Regions from separate parts of the Rhizobium sp. ZX09 genome, predicted to be linked through region 4. Evidence: predicted binding sites of a transcription regulator. Region 4 holds the regulator's gene; each other region holds the start of a gene.

Region 1 (3,242 bases), on a different replicon from region 4:
CTGCTGATCGCCGCCCGTTGCCCACCCGGCGGTATGATGCTGATCTGCTCGCAGCCGAAACGCGCCAGTGCATGGGCCGCACCCCAGCTATCGGCAATGGCGGCGCGGGCGGCGAAGCCTGCGGCATGCAGGCGGTTGACCATGCCGCTCAGCATCAGCATCTCATTGCCGTGCAGATGATCTGCACCCGCCGTGTCCAGCACCAGCCCGTCCGGCGCATCGGCGGCGACGATGGGGGCATAAATGCGCAGGAAATGAAAGGCCAGCTGCTCAAGGGCGCGGGCATCTCCAACCGCATCCAGATCTTCCACGAGAAGGCCGGGCACCAGCGCCTGCGCCTTGCTGACCGGCGTGCCAGGCCGGATGCCCGCCGCCTTCGCGGCCTTGTCGAGCGCCAGCGCCAGCCGGCGGCTGCCCTGCCGGCCGATCATGACCAGCGGCTTTTCAACCGGCGGCGCGTTCTGTCCCGACAGACGCCGGAAACGATCCGTCGGCCATGTCGGCAGGTAGAGCGAGACGACCCTTTGCATCACAGGCTTCCACTTCAAATTCGGCGCTTTCGCCGCCGCGACATCGCAAAAGCTCAAGAAACCAGCGGGACCTGCCCACCCCCGGCACCGGCAGGGGTGACGAGGGCCGCACGGAAATACGCCAGCGGGTGACGGCCGCCGTCGGTTCGCCGAACAGCGCCGCATCGGCCGGACGCCGGAAGCGGCGGATGGCAATGCCGGTCACGCCGGAAGTTTCCGCCGCCAGTTGCAGCCGCCGCGAAGCGTTCATCGGCAGTTTCGCCACTTCGCCCATCACCGCGCCGAAACCATTGCAGCGCAAGCCCTCCTCGAAACAGTCAAGCACGCCTTTCTCATCACGGCATTCAACGATGATGAGCCGGTTCTGCGACAGGCCAGCCTGTGTCAGCCCCGGCATGAACAGATCCTGCCGGGTGACGCACCATAAAACCTTGCCGGCAATCCTTGCTGCCACCCCGGCCGCAAAGAGAGCGGCCGCCGCACCATCGGCAGCGCCATTGCCGCCGCCGCTCAGCTCATGCAGGCAGCCGAGCTTCAGCCCGCCTCCCGGCAGGTGATGGTCGATGGCATCAACGCCGAAAGGCAAGGTCTCGTGCAGCCGCTCAGGGCCGCCACCGATCCTTTCCAGCCTTTCACGCAGCTCTTCGACAACGAGCAACTGATCCGCGCGCTTTTGCATGGCATGACAGGTTTCAATTCCGGTTATTCATCTTTATTGTTCTTGTTTTGTTCCTATTTCCGCAAAGAGTCAAGCAACAGGTTGGCGCTCTTCACCAGTTTGTACGGGAAGAGAGGATTCTGGCCTTGCGGCTATCTGTTGCGCCGTTAAAACGGAATTATCCGCTTGCCACCTGTTACCCTGACAGATCTGGCGACGGGCATCAGGGTTTGGAGGAACCGATGATGATCGCCAGCATTCTGATTGCCGTGATCGCGGCAATCCATATTTACATCGTCATTCTGGAAATGCTGCTTTGGGAGAAGCCTGCCGGTCGCAAGGCCTTCGGTCTTTCCGCGGATTTTGCCCGGCAGACGAAAGTGCTGGCCGCCAATCAGGGGCTTTATAATGGTTTTCTCGCAGCGGGGCTGATCTACGGGCTCACGCAGGGTGACGACGGGCTGAACTTCAAAGTCTTCTTCCTGACCTGTGTGCTGGTGGCCGGTATTTTCGGCGCCGTGACAGCCAATATCAAAATCCTGTTCATTCAGGCATTGCCGGCATTGTTTGCACTCGGCTTCCTCTGGATCGGAATATGAACAAATGACCGCATGGAACGATACGTCCGCAAGAGACGCTCTCAACCGCATCTTCATGACCGCAGTCGCCAGCGCCGATCCGGCTAAGGTGTTGCAACAACACCTGCCCTCCCCGCCTAGAGGGCGGTGTGTAGTGGTTGGCGCAGGCAAGGCTTCCGCCGCAATGGCCGCAGCGCTTGAGGCGGCATGGCCAAATGTCGATCTTTCCGGCGTGGTGGTGACGCGTTACGGCCATGCCGTCCCGACCGGGCGCATTGAAATCATCGAAGCCTCGCATCCGGTGCCGGACGACAGGAGCGCCGAAGCCGCAAAACGCATTCTCGCCGCCGTTGAAGGGTTGACTGCAGACGACATGGTCATCGCGCTGATTTCCGGCGGTGGTTCGGCGCTGATGGTATCACCCGCCGAGGGAATGACGCTTGCGGACAAGATGGCGGTCAACCGCGCTTTGCTTGCCAGCGGCGCCACGATTTCCGAAATGAACGCCGTGCGCAAGCATCTCTCCCGCATCAAGGGCGGGCGACTGGCGCTGGCCGCCAAACCGGCCAGGGTCGTTTCCCTGCTGATCTCCGACGTGCCGGGCGACAATCCCTCGGAAATCGCCTCGGGCCCGACGGTCGCCGATCCGAGCGATATTGAAACCGTGCGGGAAATCGTTTCCCGTTATGCGCTCGATCTTCCCGAAAATGTGCGCAAAGTGCTGGAAAAAGGCGAGGAAACCCCGAAGGCCGGCGATATTGAAGAAGATATCCGGCTCATCGCCGCCCCCTCGCTCGCCTTGCAGGCGGCAGCGGATGAGGCGGTGGAGCTTGGCTTAACACCGCTCATCCTCGGGGATTCGCTGGAGGGTGAATCCAGGGATGTCGGCGCCGTCATGGCCGGTATCGCGATTTCCGCCCACCGCAAGGGCCTGCCACTCAAAGGCCCGGCCGTTTTGCTTTCCGGCGGCGAAACCACGGTCACTATCGGCAAGGGGCCGGCAGGCAAGGGCGGCCGCAACACGGAATTCCTGCTGAGCCTTGCGCTGACGCTCAAAGGTGCTGACGGCATATGGGCCATTGCCGGCGATAGCGACGGCATAGACGGAGTGGAGGATGCCGCGGGCGCCGTGGTGACGCCGGACACACTTGCCCGTATGCGCGCAGCCGGTGTCGATCCGCGCCAGTCACTCGTGAGCCACGACAGCTATACGGCTTTCAGGGCGGCAGGCGATCTTGTCGTGACCGGTCCAACGCTCACGAATGTCAATGATATCAGGGCGATTTTGATCGGCTGATAGCGGGGCATTGGCAGAGACTACTGAGCTTCCGGCACGCGCTCGTAGAGGAGCACGTTTTGACTATACATTCGGACAGGAGTAATCTGGCGGGATATCTTTTGGAGCCTCAGCCATGCGTCCTGGAGTGCTCATACTTGGCTTGGCCATCGCCCTTATACCAACTTTGGCGGATGCCC
Region 2 (3,242 bases), 110 kb from region 4:
CCCATGCAAACTTGCCCCGCGCAATTCTGTTACCTGGCGTTGTGTCACAATAGGCGCCGGAATGAGCGAAAACAACGCATCGTGTTGTCGGCACACGCTAAAGGGCTGGCCATTTCACGCAAAAACTCTAAGCTCCTGCGCTGGAGACGGATTGCCGCACCATCAGTTTTCAGTTCAAATGATTAGGGAGAAAGCACCAGATGAGCCTGCGTATCAACGATATAGCGCCCGACTTCACCGCCGAGACCACCCATGGTCCGATAAGCTTTCACGACTGGATCGGCGACGGCTGGGCGGTCCTGTTTTCGCATCCGAAGAATTTTACGCCGGTCTGCACCACCGAACTCGGCGCTATGGGCGGCCTGCAGCCGGAATTCGAAAAGCGCGGTGTGAAGATCATCGGTATCTCGGTCGATCCCGTCGAAAGCCATGAAAAATGGAAGAACGACATCCGCACCGCCACTGGCTTCAATGTCGATTATCCACTGATCGGCGATAAGGACCTGAAGGTCGCGAAGCTTTACGACATGCTGCCGGCCGGCGCAGGCGACAGCTCGGAAGGCCGCACGCCGGCCGATAACGCCACCGTACGCTCGGTCTTCGTCATCGGTCCTGACAAGAAGATCAAGCTGGTCCTCACCTACCCCATGACCACCGGCCGCAACTTCGAGGAAATCCTCCGCGCCATCGATTCCATCCAGCTGACCTCGAAACACCAGGTGGCGACGCCAGCCAACTGGAAGCAAGGCGAAGACGTCATCATTACCGCCGCCGTCTCCAATGAGGATGCGATTGCGCGTTTTGGTTCCTATGACACGGTTCTTCCCTATCTGCGCAAGACAAAGCAGCCGGGCTGATTTGAAGCCTGATGGGGCGGCGAAACATCATTGCCCCATCATCGCAATTTTCATGGCTTTATGATCCCGCCATGATAGTCGAGCCGGTACGTCTCGAAATGTCCGAGATAAATGCGCTCGACGCCGGTGAACGACTGGAATTCGCCTGCATTCGTGTCGACATAGACCAAATTCTCCACCGGGTGCGTGAAGCCGCCCAGAAACCGCCCTTCCCGATAGAGCGTGGAAAGCGAACGTTGAATGACCATGCCGGCCGTTGTGGCGTCGATCATATCGGGCCGGAGGATGCGGCCGTGATAGTTCATCGCCCACATGGCTGTCCCCCGGTGCCAGACGACCTCTTGACCGATGAAATCGGTTCCGCCGAAATAGCTGTCGATATAGTGCCAGTCTCCGTCGCGATAGCCGAGATCATGCGATCCCGTGCGAGTGGGCGTGGCGGATTTGTTGCCCCCGCCAACATATGTGGCGGACTTGGCCCTCACTATGAACTCTTCCAGCATGGAACCCTCTTGGGAAAGAACATAAGGGGAACATAATTCATTTCCGGATCCTTCGCAAGCGCCACGCCCTGCCCTTGCCTCGCCCGCAATTTACCAATCGCGGGCTTGGTAATCGCAGCATTTGCGCTTAGAAGCGTGGCAGAACGATCCAAAAGAGTGTCCATGCAGCAAAATCCGCAAATCTACGTCGATGCCGACGCCTGTCCAGTGAAGCCGGAAATCCTCAGGGTCGCGGAGCGGCATGGGCTGGAGGTAACCTTTGTTGCCAATTCCGGTCTGCGCCCGTCGCGCGACCCCATGGTCAGAAATGTCATTGTTTCCGCCGGTTTCGACGCGGCGGACGACTGGATTGCCGATCATGCCGGCGAGAACGATATCGTCGTTACCGCCGATGTGCCGCTGGCCGGGCGCTGTGTTGCCAAAGGCGCACTGGTGACGGGTCCGACGGGCCGCGTTTTCGACCAGTCGAATATCGGCATGGCAACGGCGATGCGAGACCTTGGTGCACATCTGCGCGAAACCGGTGAAAGCAAGGGCTATAATGCCGCGTTTTCGCCACGCGATCGATCCGCTTTTCTGGAGACGCTTGACCGTTTCTGCCGCCGTGTAAAAAAGTGATGCCGCAAGCAGAAAGGCCCAGCCCATGACCCCGGCCAGTTCCAACAGCAATACCTATCGCCGCCATCAACCTTTTTTCATCGCCGTTCTTGTCGGGGCTTCCGGCCTCGGTATTGCATTGGCTCTCGCGCCTTCCGTGGCAATAGAAATCGCGGCAGTTTCTTTCTTCCTGACCTATCTGACGCTGGTTGCCTTTCGTCTTTCTAAATTGACGGCGCAGCATTTGAAAGCCCATGCCGACAGCGACGATCTCCCCGCAATTGCCATCATCGCCGTGACGCTGCTGGCAGTGACCGTCGCCGTGGTGTCCCTTTTTCAGGCGCTCAACCATACCGGTGAAACCGTCTGGACGCTGGTCATCGCTTTCGCCTCGGTGATTTTCGGCTGGTTGACCATCCACACCATGACGGCCCTGCACTACGCGCATCTTTACTGGCGTCCGCACACGGTCGACGGCAAGCGCCAGCATCGCGGCGGCATGGACTTCCCCGCGACCAAAGAGCCCTGCGGTTACGACTTTCTCTATTTCGCCGTGGTGATCGGCATGACGGCGCAGACCTCGGACGTGGGTGTGACCACGACCGCCATGCGCAAGGTCACGTTGCTGCACTCCATCGTCTCTTTCTTCTTCAACACGGTTCTGGTAGCGGCAGCCGTCAATGCCGCAGTCTCGCTTGCCGGTTGAACCGGGATTTTTTCAAAGGAATGGCTTCATGAACATTATGTCGCAAAATACGGCCTTTGGTGGCATGCAGGGTGTATTTTCCCATGTATCCGAGACCCTGAAATGCGAGATGACCTTTGCGGTTTATGTACCGCCGAAGGCAATCCACGAGCCATGCCCCGTCCTGTGGTATCTCTCCGGCCTCACCTGCACCCACGCCAATGTCATGGAGAAGGGCGAATATCGCCGCATGGCTTCCGAACTTGGTCTTATCGTCGTGTGCCCCGACACCAGTCCGCGCGGCAATGACGTACCGGATGAACTGACCAACTGGCAGATGGGCAAAGGCGCGGGATTTTATCTCGACGCGACCGAGGAACCCTGGTCGGAGCACTACCGGATGTACAGCTATGTGACGGAGGAGTTGCCTGCACTGGTCGGCCAGCATTTCCGCGCCGATATGAGCCGTCAGGGCATTTTCGGCCACTCAATGGGCGGCCACGGCGCGATGACAATCGCCCTGAAAAACCCCGAACGGTTCAAAAGCTGCTCCGCTTTCGCGCCGATCGTGGCTCCCTCCTCCGCTGACTGGTCGGAACC
Region 3 (3,242 bases), on a different replicon from region 4:
CCAGCGATCGGCAATCGATTCTGCCGGACCATGAGGTCCGATATAGGCGAGCCTAGTGTGTCCCAGCGCGATGGCGTCTTCGACGAGCTGACGCGTTCCCGCGGCGTAGTCACCGCCGACATAGGGAACCGGACCACCGGCATCTTCACGCCGGCCGATCGCGACGAAGGGATAGTCTTCCGAAACCAGCCGGGCGAGTTCCTTGCGATCGAACTCGCGGCCGAGAACCAGACAGCCGTCCGCAATCCGAAGCCTGTTGCCTTCCGAGAAAATCTTGCGGTTATCGCCGACACCGGCGCTCGTCAGCAGCAGAAGATCATAAGCCTGCTGCTGCGCCTCTTCTTCGATACCCAGCAGAAAGGGCGTGAAGAAGTCAGCCTGGGCGCTCGGGAATGCTGGCTCATAGGTGAAAACGCCGAGGATCCGGTTCAGCCCCTTGGCCATGCGCCGCGCAATCGGATCGGCAACATAACCGGTCTGGCGAATGACGGCCTGCACTCTTTCCCGGGTTTCGTCCGGGATGCGCGCGACCGCTGCCGGCGCGCCGTTCAGAACAAGAGACACCGTTGCCTGGCTGACACCGGCAAGCTTGGCGATATCGTTCTGCGTGAGACGTCTGTGACTGGACACGCCATGCCCTCCTCCGGCATCCATCCACTGCTAATACGTATTATCAGCTAATGCGTATTAGCACTATCTCCGCGTTGGGAGTCAAGCGATAAAGTGCATTCGCTGAAAGGGTCGCAGATTATCGCAAGCCTGCGCTGCAATGGCAAAACGCGGCAGAAACGGCAATGTCAGCTGTAAAAAACAGCGGTCGGCCCGGATTTACGGATTCGAGGATGCTTTTTCGCCCGCAAGCTTCTGCTCAAGCAACCAAGTCCACATCGCCTCGTCGTTCAGCACCTTTCCCTCGACCGCCTGATGGTCAGTGTCCTCAAGCACATTGAGCCGAACATTGCGCTTCAGCTCCTTAAGACGTTGCACGAGCACCACTGTATCGGACAGCGGGATCACCTCGTCATCTGCACCATGAAAGGCCCAGAAAGCCGCCTTCTCGTTCGTTCGATTGAGGTAGTGCCGAATGCCGCCGCCGGCAATCGGAACCACCGCGGCGAAAGTTTGAGGAAACTGTTCTGCCATGGACCATGCGCCGAACCCTCCCCGGCTATAGCCGATCAGATAGATGCGCTCCCGGTCGACCCGATGGTTGGCCACCACCGCCTCAAGAACGCTTGCGACACGCTCGATCGGATAAAGTAGTTCCTCGCTCGGATTTTGGGGTGAAAACACCAGGAAGGGAAACTCACGTCCGTCCTCTATCATTTTCGGCAAGCCGCTCGACCGTAGCTTTTCGACGTCGCTGCCGCCCTGATCGCCGCCATGCAGCCAGACGACAAGAGGATAGGTCTTGTTCGAGCCGGCGTAATCCTTGGGCGTATAAAGCAGGTAGTTGAGGTCAGAAGCGATGGTGACATCGGATTTCATCGCTTTCTGTTCGGCCTGTGCAAATGTCGAGGCAGTGATTGCAGCCAGAGCGATCAGGCAGAATTTAAGTCGTCTCATGATTTTTTCCTCCCAGTGAATAAGCCTCTTCGGGGGTAATGACCGTTAAATCCGATCGGGTTCAACGCTCCCGGAAAAAGCAGGAAAAGCGCCTCGGAAAACATGAAATATCTCATTATTTCAGACCAATGAGACAACTGCCTCATCTGATTTCCGGCGATGCGACGACAGCATATCCGCTTCCGCTCCTGAGGCAACATTCGCGGAAGAGACTTCGGAAATCGAGCTGTCAGGTGATAGCGCCAACCGGACTTGCGCAGCAAGGCTTTTGCGTTCAGCATTTGTTCTGGCTTGCTGTTTGAGTCTTTGCTAATCATTGCGGCACGAAGGCGACATGGCGGCGCAGGCTCAGTCGCCGCCGTTTTCGGGCAGGCAACTTCGCCTAGAACAGATATCGAGGATTAGTGCAGGATGGCGGTTGCCTATCTGGAAAAACTGAACGAGCAGCAACGCAAGGCCGTGGAACATGGGGTTGGACTGGTGGACGGACATGTCGCCGGTCCGCTTTTGATCATCGCCGGCGCCGGTTCGGGCAAGACCAATACGCTGGCTCACCGTGTTGCGCATCTGATCGTGAATGGCGCCGATCCCCACCGTATCCTGCTAATGACGTTCTCACGGCGCGCAGCCTCCGAGATGGCGCGCCGTGTCGAACGGATATGCAAGCAGGTCCTCGGGGCAAATTCGGCAATCATGACAGATGCATTGGCGTGGTCCGGCACGTTTCACGGCATTGGTGCACGGCTGTTGCGCATCTACGCCGAGCAGATCGGCCTCAACATCGATTTCACCATCCACGACCGCGAAGACAGCGCCGACCTGATGAACCTTTCCCGGCACGAGCTGGGTTTTTCCAAAACTGAAAGCCGCTTTCCGACAAAGGGCACCTGTCTTGCGATCTATTCGCGCGTCGTAAATTCCCAGACACCACTCAAGGACATCTTGCGCCAGCATTATCCCTGGGTTGCCAACTGGGAAAGCGAACTCAAGGAATTGTTCACGGCCTATGTCGAGGCCAAGCAGGTCCAGAACGTGCTCGATTACGACGATCTTCTGCTCTACTGGGCCCAGATGGTCAGCGACCCCGTTCTGGCCAACGATATAGGCAACCGCTTCGACCATGTGATGGTCGATGAATATCAGGATACCAACCGGCTGCAGGCTTCGGTGCTGATGGCGCTGAAGCCCGGTGGCCGCGGCTTGACCGTGGTGGGCGACGACGCGCAGTCTATTTATTCTTTCCGGGCGGCGACCGTGCGAAACATCCTCGATTTTCCGGCTTCCTTCAGCCCGGCGGCCGATATCATCACGCTGGATCGCAACTATCGCTCAACGCAGCCAATCCTTGCGGCTGCCAACGGGGTCATCGATCTCGCGCGCGAGCGCTTCACCAAAAACCTCTGGACCGAACGGGTATCGCTTGAGCGCCCACGGCTCGTAACAGTGAAGGATGAAACCGAGCAGGCGAACTTCATCATCGACCAGATCCTCGCCAATCGCGAGATCGGCATGACGCTGAAACAGCAGGCCGTGCTGTTCCGCACCTCCAACCATAGCGGCCCGCTCGAGGTGGAACTGACCCGCCGCAACATCCCCTTTGTCAAATTCGGCGGCCTGAAATTCCTGGACAGCGCCCATGTGAAGGACATGTTGGCCGTGCTGCGCTTCGCGCAAAA
Region 4 (3,242 bases):
TTAGCCGTCATACAGGAAGCTCCTGAATGATGTTTCCGTTCCGCTCGCATCCTGTCGTCGCTCCCACACCCGACGACCCAGCGCATCGTAACGATAGCTCACCGTCAACTCAACTGTCGCCCCGGTTGAGGCCGAGCCCTATCGGCTTACCAGAACAAGCTCGTCGTAAGCGGAATAGCCATAACGCCAGCTCAATTCGCTCGCCTTGACGGTTTTGCGGATCAGGTTGCCGTTGACGTCATATTCGAACTCGTGCAGCAAACAAGTCAAACAACACCAGACAAACTTTCGACTATTTTAGAATAGTATTTCAATTCTTTTTTATGCGAGAGAAAATATCCGAAATGACTGTCAAGGGGGAACTGATGTCCAGGGTGAAAGTCGACGAATAATGTCCGCAAATCGATCCATCGTTCGAACAACAGAATTGTGCCAGCGTCTTTTCGCATGAATATCTCATTGAATATTTCCATTGCATGCAAAAGAAGTAGTGGATCGCGCCGCCGACGTAAAAATTCCATCAAGTTCGTCAATTTCGACATTTCATATTCAACTGCAGAAGGAAACGCATCTTTAAGCTGAGAGAACAACACTAGAAAATCTGCTGAGCTACAAATTCTCTCATCGACCAAAATTTTTTCGATTTCGCTAGAAATATAAATCTCTAGTTTTCCCATTCTTTGGTTCATATTCGAAATGTCCAATATTGGTATGAGCGCATCTTGCGTTCGACAGGAACAGCCCCTGGCCAAATATATCCAGACTTGCTCACAGTATACGCTTCTGCTTTTCCCCGATACAGTCCCTTTTTGGTCCGCAAGCGATTTCATCATGCATTATTTCATTTGGGCGGCACACGGATCATCCCAAGATGGAGGGAGACCAGGTGATTTATCATCCGGCGGGATCGATCGCGCCAAAACACCACAACCACTTCCCCAACAATCTGCATATCCAGTTGCATCGCTGTGTTCAGCGCATCGGCAAGGGTGTGGATAGCATGCGTTGTGTAGCAATCGTACCACCCACCAGTGCAACTGGCACAGCGAGTGTACTCGCATATTGTCCTGCTGCCGCCATTCCACTCGGATCAGTCCAGTTAGCAGGCGAATTCCAGACATAGCGATAGATGTTAAGGTCACCGGCTTCGAACCAGATCGGATATTCCTGCAGGAAGCGGCCGGTCGAGGGATCGTAGGCGCGTGAACGATAGTGGGATAGGCCCGTCTCCTGATCGTATTCTCGGCCAGCGAAGACAGACAAAAGAAGCTGGGGTTCCAATAAGCTTCCTAATCACGACATCGCAGAGCATTCAATCGTAAGAAGGACCTCAATATATTCCTAGTAATCAGCCACTTAGCTGCTGCGCGAGAACGACGCATTACGGAGGTTTGTCGATACAGCGATTGCCCCCCATTTTTGGGCAAAAACCCAATAGAAACGAACAAATCTTGCGGCTTATCTACCGGGGTTCTTGGGGTGCGATTCCCGTTTTGTTTTCTCGCCCCAAGTTCACGAAATTTTAGGGGATTGCGGAACACATATGGAACATATAGTGTTCGTTCTGTATTTGTTTCGCGACTTCAACGACGATTCTCAAGGGTGTTTTCCTCATGCTCACGCGCAAACAGCAGGAATTGCTTCTCTTCATTCATGAAAGAATGAAAGAGTCCGGCGTGCCGCCCTCCTTCGATGAAATGAAGGACGCACTCGATCTTGCCTCCAAATCCGGCATCCACCGGCTGATCACTGCCCTGGAAGAGCGCGGGTTCATTCGCCGGCTACCTAACAGGGCGCGAGCGCTTGAAGTGATCAAGCTGCCGGAGGCCTATGTGCCCGGCTCGAGGCCGCAACGGGGCTTCTCGCCGAGCGTTATTGAAGGCAGTCTCGGCAAGCCCAAGATGCCCGAGCCCGCCCCTGCTCCCAAGGCGCCTGCGAACGATATAGCAGGCGCGGCAACCGTGCCCGTCATGGGCCGGATCGCTGCCGGTGTGCCGATCTCAGCCATTCAGAACAATACGCATGACGTGGCGGTTCCGGTGGACATGCTTGGCTCGGGTGAACATTACGCGCTTGAGGTCAAGGGCGACTCGATGATTGAGGCCGGCATCTTCGATGGCGATACCGTCATCATTCGCAACGGCAACACCGCCAATCCCGGCGATATCATCGTGGCGCTGGTGGATGACGAGGAAGCGACGCTGAAGCGCTTCCGTCGCAAAGGTGCCTCGATCGCACTTGAAGCCGCAAACCCTGCCTATGAGACCCGCATTTTCGGACCTGATCGGGTTAAAATCCAGGGCAAGCTGGTAGGGCTGATCCGCCGGTATCATTGATGCTGCTGCCGGTCCGGATAAGGCCGGAGCGGTCGATGAGCGATAAACCATGCCTTCAAGATGAACGGCGCGTCATTCCACTCGAGTGATGCGCCTTTTCTTTTTAATGGCGGCGAAGGCGGCTTTGCCAGAGGACGTCGGCAGGGATGGCGCCCCACCCATCAATTGGCGTTATGGGAGCGATGGATTCTTTGCGATATTCCGGGCCGGGCCGCTGGTATAAAAACCCGCTTCACAGTCAGGAGACCCGCAATGTACGATCTTTATATCGCCAACAAGAATTACTCCTCCTGGTCGCTGAGGCCATGGGTCCTGATGCGCACGCTCGGTATCGCCTTCGAGGAGAAACTCGTCCCGTTTGGTGAAGGCGTGTCATTCTCCACCTTTTCCCCAACTGGCAAGGTGCCTTGCCTCGTCGATGATGGCGTGACGATTTGGGAGTCACTCTCGATCGCCGAATATCTTGCCGAACGTCATCAAGGGGTATGGGCAAGCGACAAGCATGCGAGAGCCTGGTCGCGGTCGGCAGCAAGCGAAATGCATGCGGGATTTTCGTCCCTTCGCAATCTCTACCCCATGTCCGTTGGCGTTCGTGTCAGACCGAACGTCAGCGATGCCGGGCTTGCGGCGGATATAAAGCGTGTCGATGCGGTGTGGAGCGAGGGCCTGTCGAATTTCGGCGGTCCCTATCTCGCCGGTCAGAAGTTCACGGCGGTGGATGCCTTCTACTGCCCTGTGGCATTCCGTTTCCAGACGTATGGCGCAGACCTTTCTCCTGCGGCAAAAGCCTATTTTGAGCGACTGCTCGCTCTGCCGTCCATGCGCGAATGGTATGAGGCGGGACTGAAGGAGACCTGGCGTGACGCGGCACATGAAGAGGAGATCGCCGGAATTGGCGAATTGACG

The links. Region 4 encodes LexA, which represses DNA repair genes until DNA is damaged. Its sites were predicted from a motif close to TGTTCNNNNTGTGTTCNG; they were not measured.
Region 1: BTN45_RS22670 (ImuA family protein) is a predicted target of LexA. The motif match lies at 1,247-1,264, and genes of this name have one in related genera.
Region 2: BTN45_RS05705 (DUF5680 domain-containing protein) is a predicted target of LexA. The motif match lies at 1,376-1,393, and genes of this name have one in related genera.
Region 3: BTN45_RS23015 (ATP-dependent helicase) is a predicted target of LexA. The motif match lies at 1,838-1,855, and genes of this name have one in related genera.

The regions. Positions count from the first base shown of each region.
Region 1 covers NZ_CP031364.1:1,743,744-1,746,985, reverse strand. Annotated here, with positions in the region: gene BTN45_RS22675 (DNA polymerase Y family protein) at 1-530, opposite strand, end outside; gene BTN45_RS22670 (ImuA family protein) at 445-1,209, opposite strand; gene BTN45_RS22665 (DUF1304 domain-containing protein) at 1,434-1,787, shown strand; gene BTN45_RS22660 (glycerate kinase) at 1,792-3,063, shown strand; gene BTN45_RS26445 (hypothetical protein) at 3,179-3,242, shown strand, end outside.
Region 2 covers NZ_CP031363.1:1,177,490-1,180,731, forward strand. Annotated here, with positions in the region: gene BTN45_RS05700 (peroxiredoxin) at 201-857, shown strand; gene BTN45_RS05705 (DUF5680 domain-containing protein) at 908-1,360, opposite strand; gene BTN45_RS05710 (YaiI/YqxD family protein) at 1,523-1,978, shown strand; gene BTN45_RS05715 (DUF1345 domain-containing protein) at 2,004-2,663, shown strand; gene fghA (S-formylglutathione hydrolase) at 2,692-3,242, shown strand, end outside.
Region 3 covers NZ_CP031364.1:1,828,891-1,832,132, reverse strand. Annotated here, with positions in the region: gene BTN45_RS23025 (LacI family DNA-binding transcriptional regulator) at 1-630, opposite strand, end outside; gene BTN45_RS23020 (PHB depolymerase family esterase) at 829-1,566, opposite strand; gene BTN45_RS23015 (ATP-dependent helicase) at 1,978-3,242, shown strand, end outside.
Region 4 covers NZ_CP031363.1:1,071,931-1,075,172, reverse strand. Annotated here, with positions in the region: gene BTN45_RS26620 (hypothetical protein) at 139-261, opposite strand; gene BTN45_RS05230 (hypothetical protein) at 267-689, opposite strand; gene BTN45_RS05225 (RHS repeat-associated core domain-containing protein) at 973-1,263, opposite strand; gene lexA (transcriptional repressor LexA) at 1,614-2,336, shown strand; gene BTN45_RS05215 (glutathione S-transferase family protein) at 2,589-3,242, shown strand, end outside.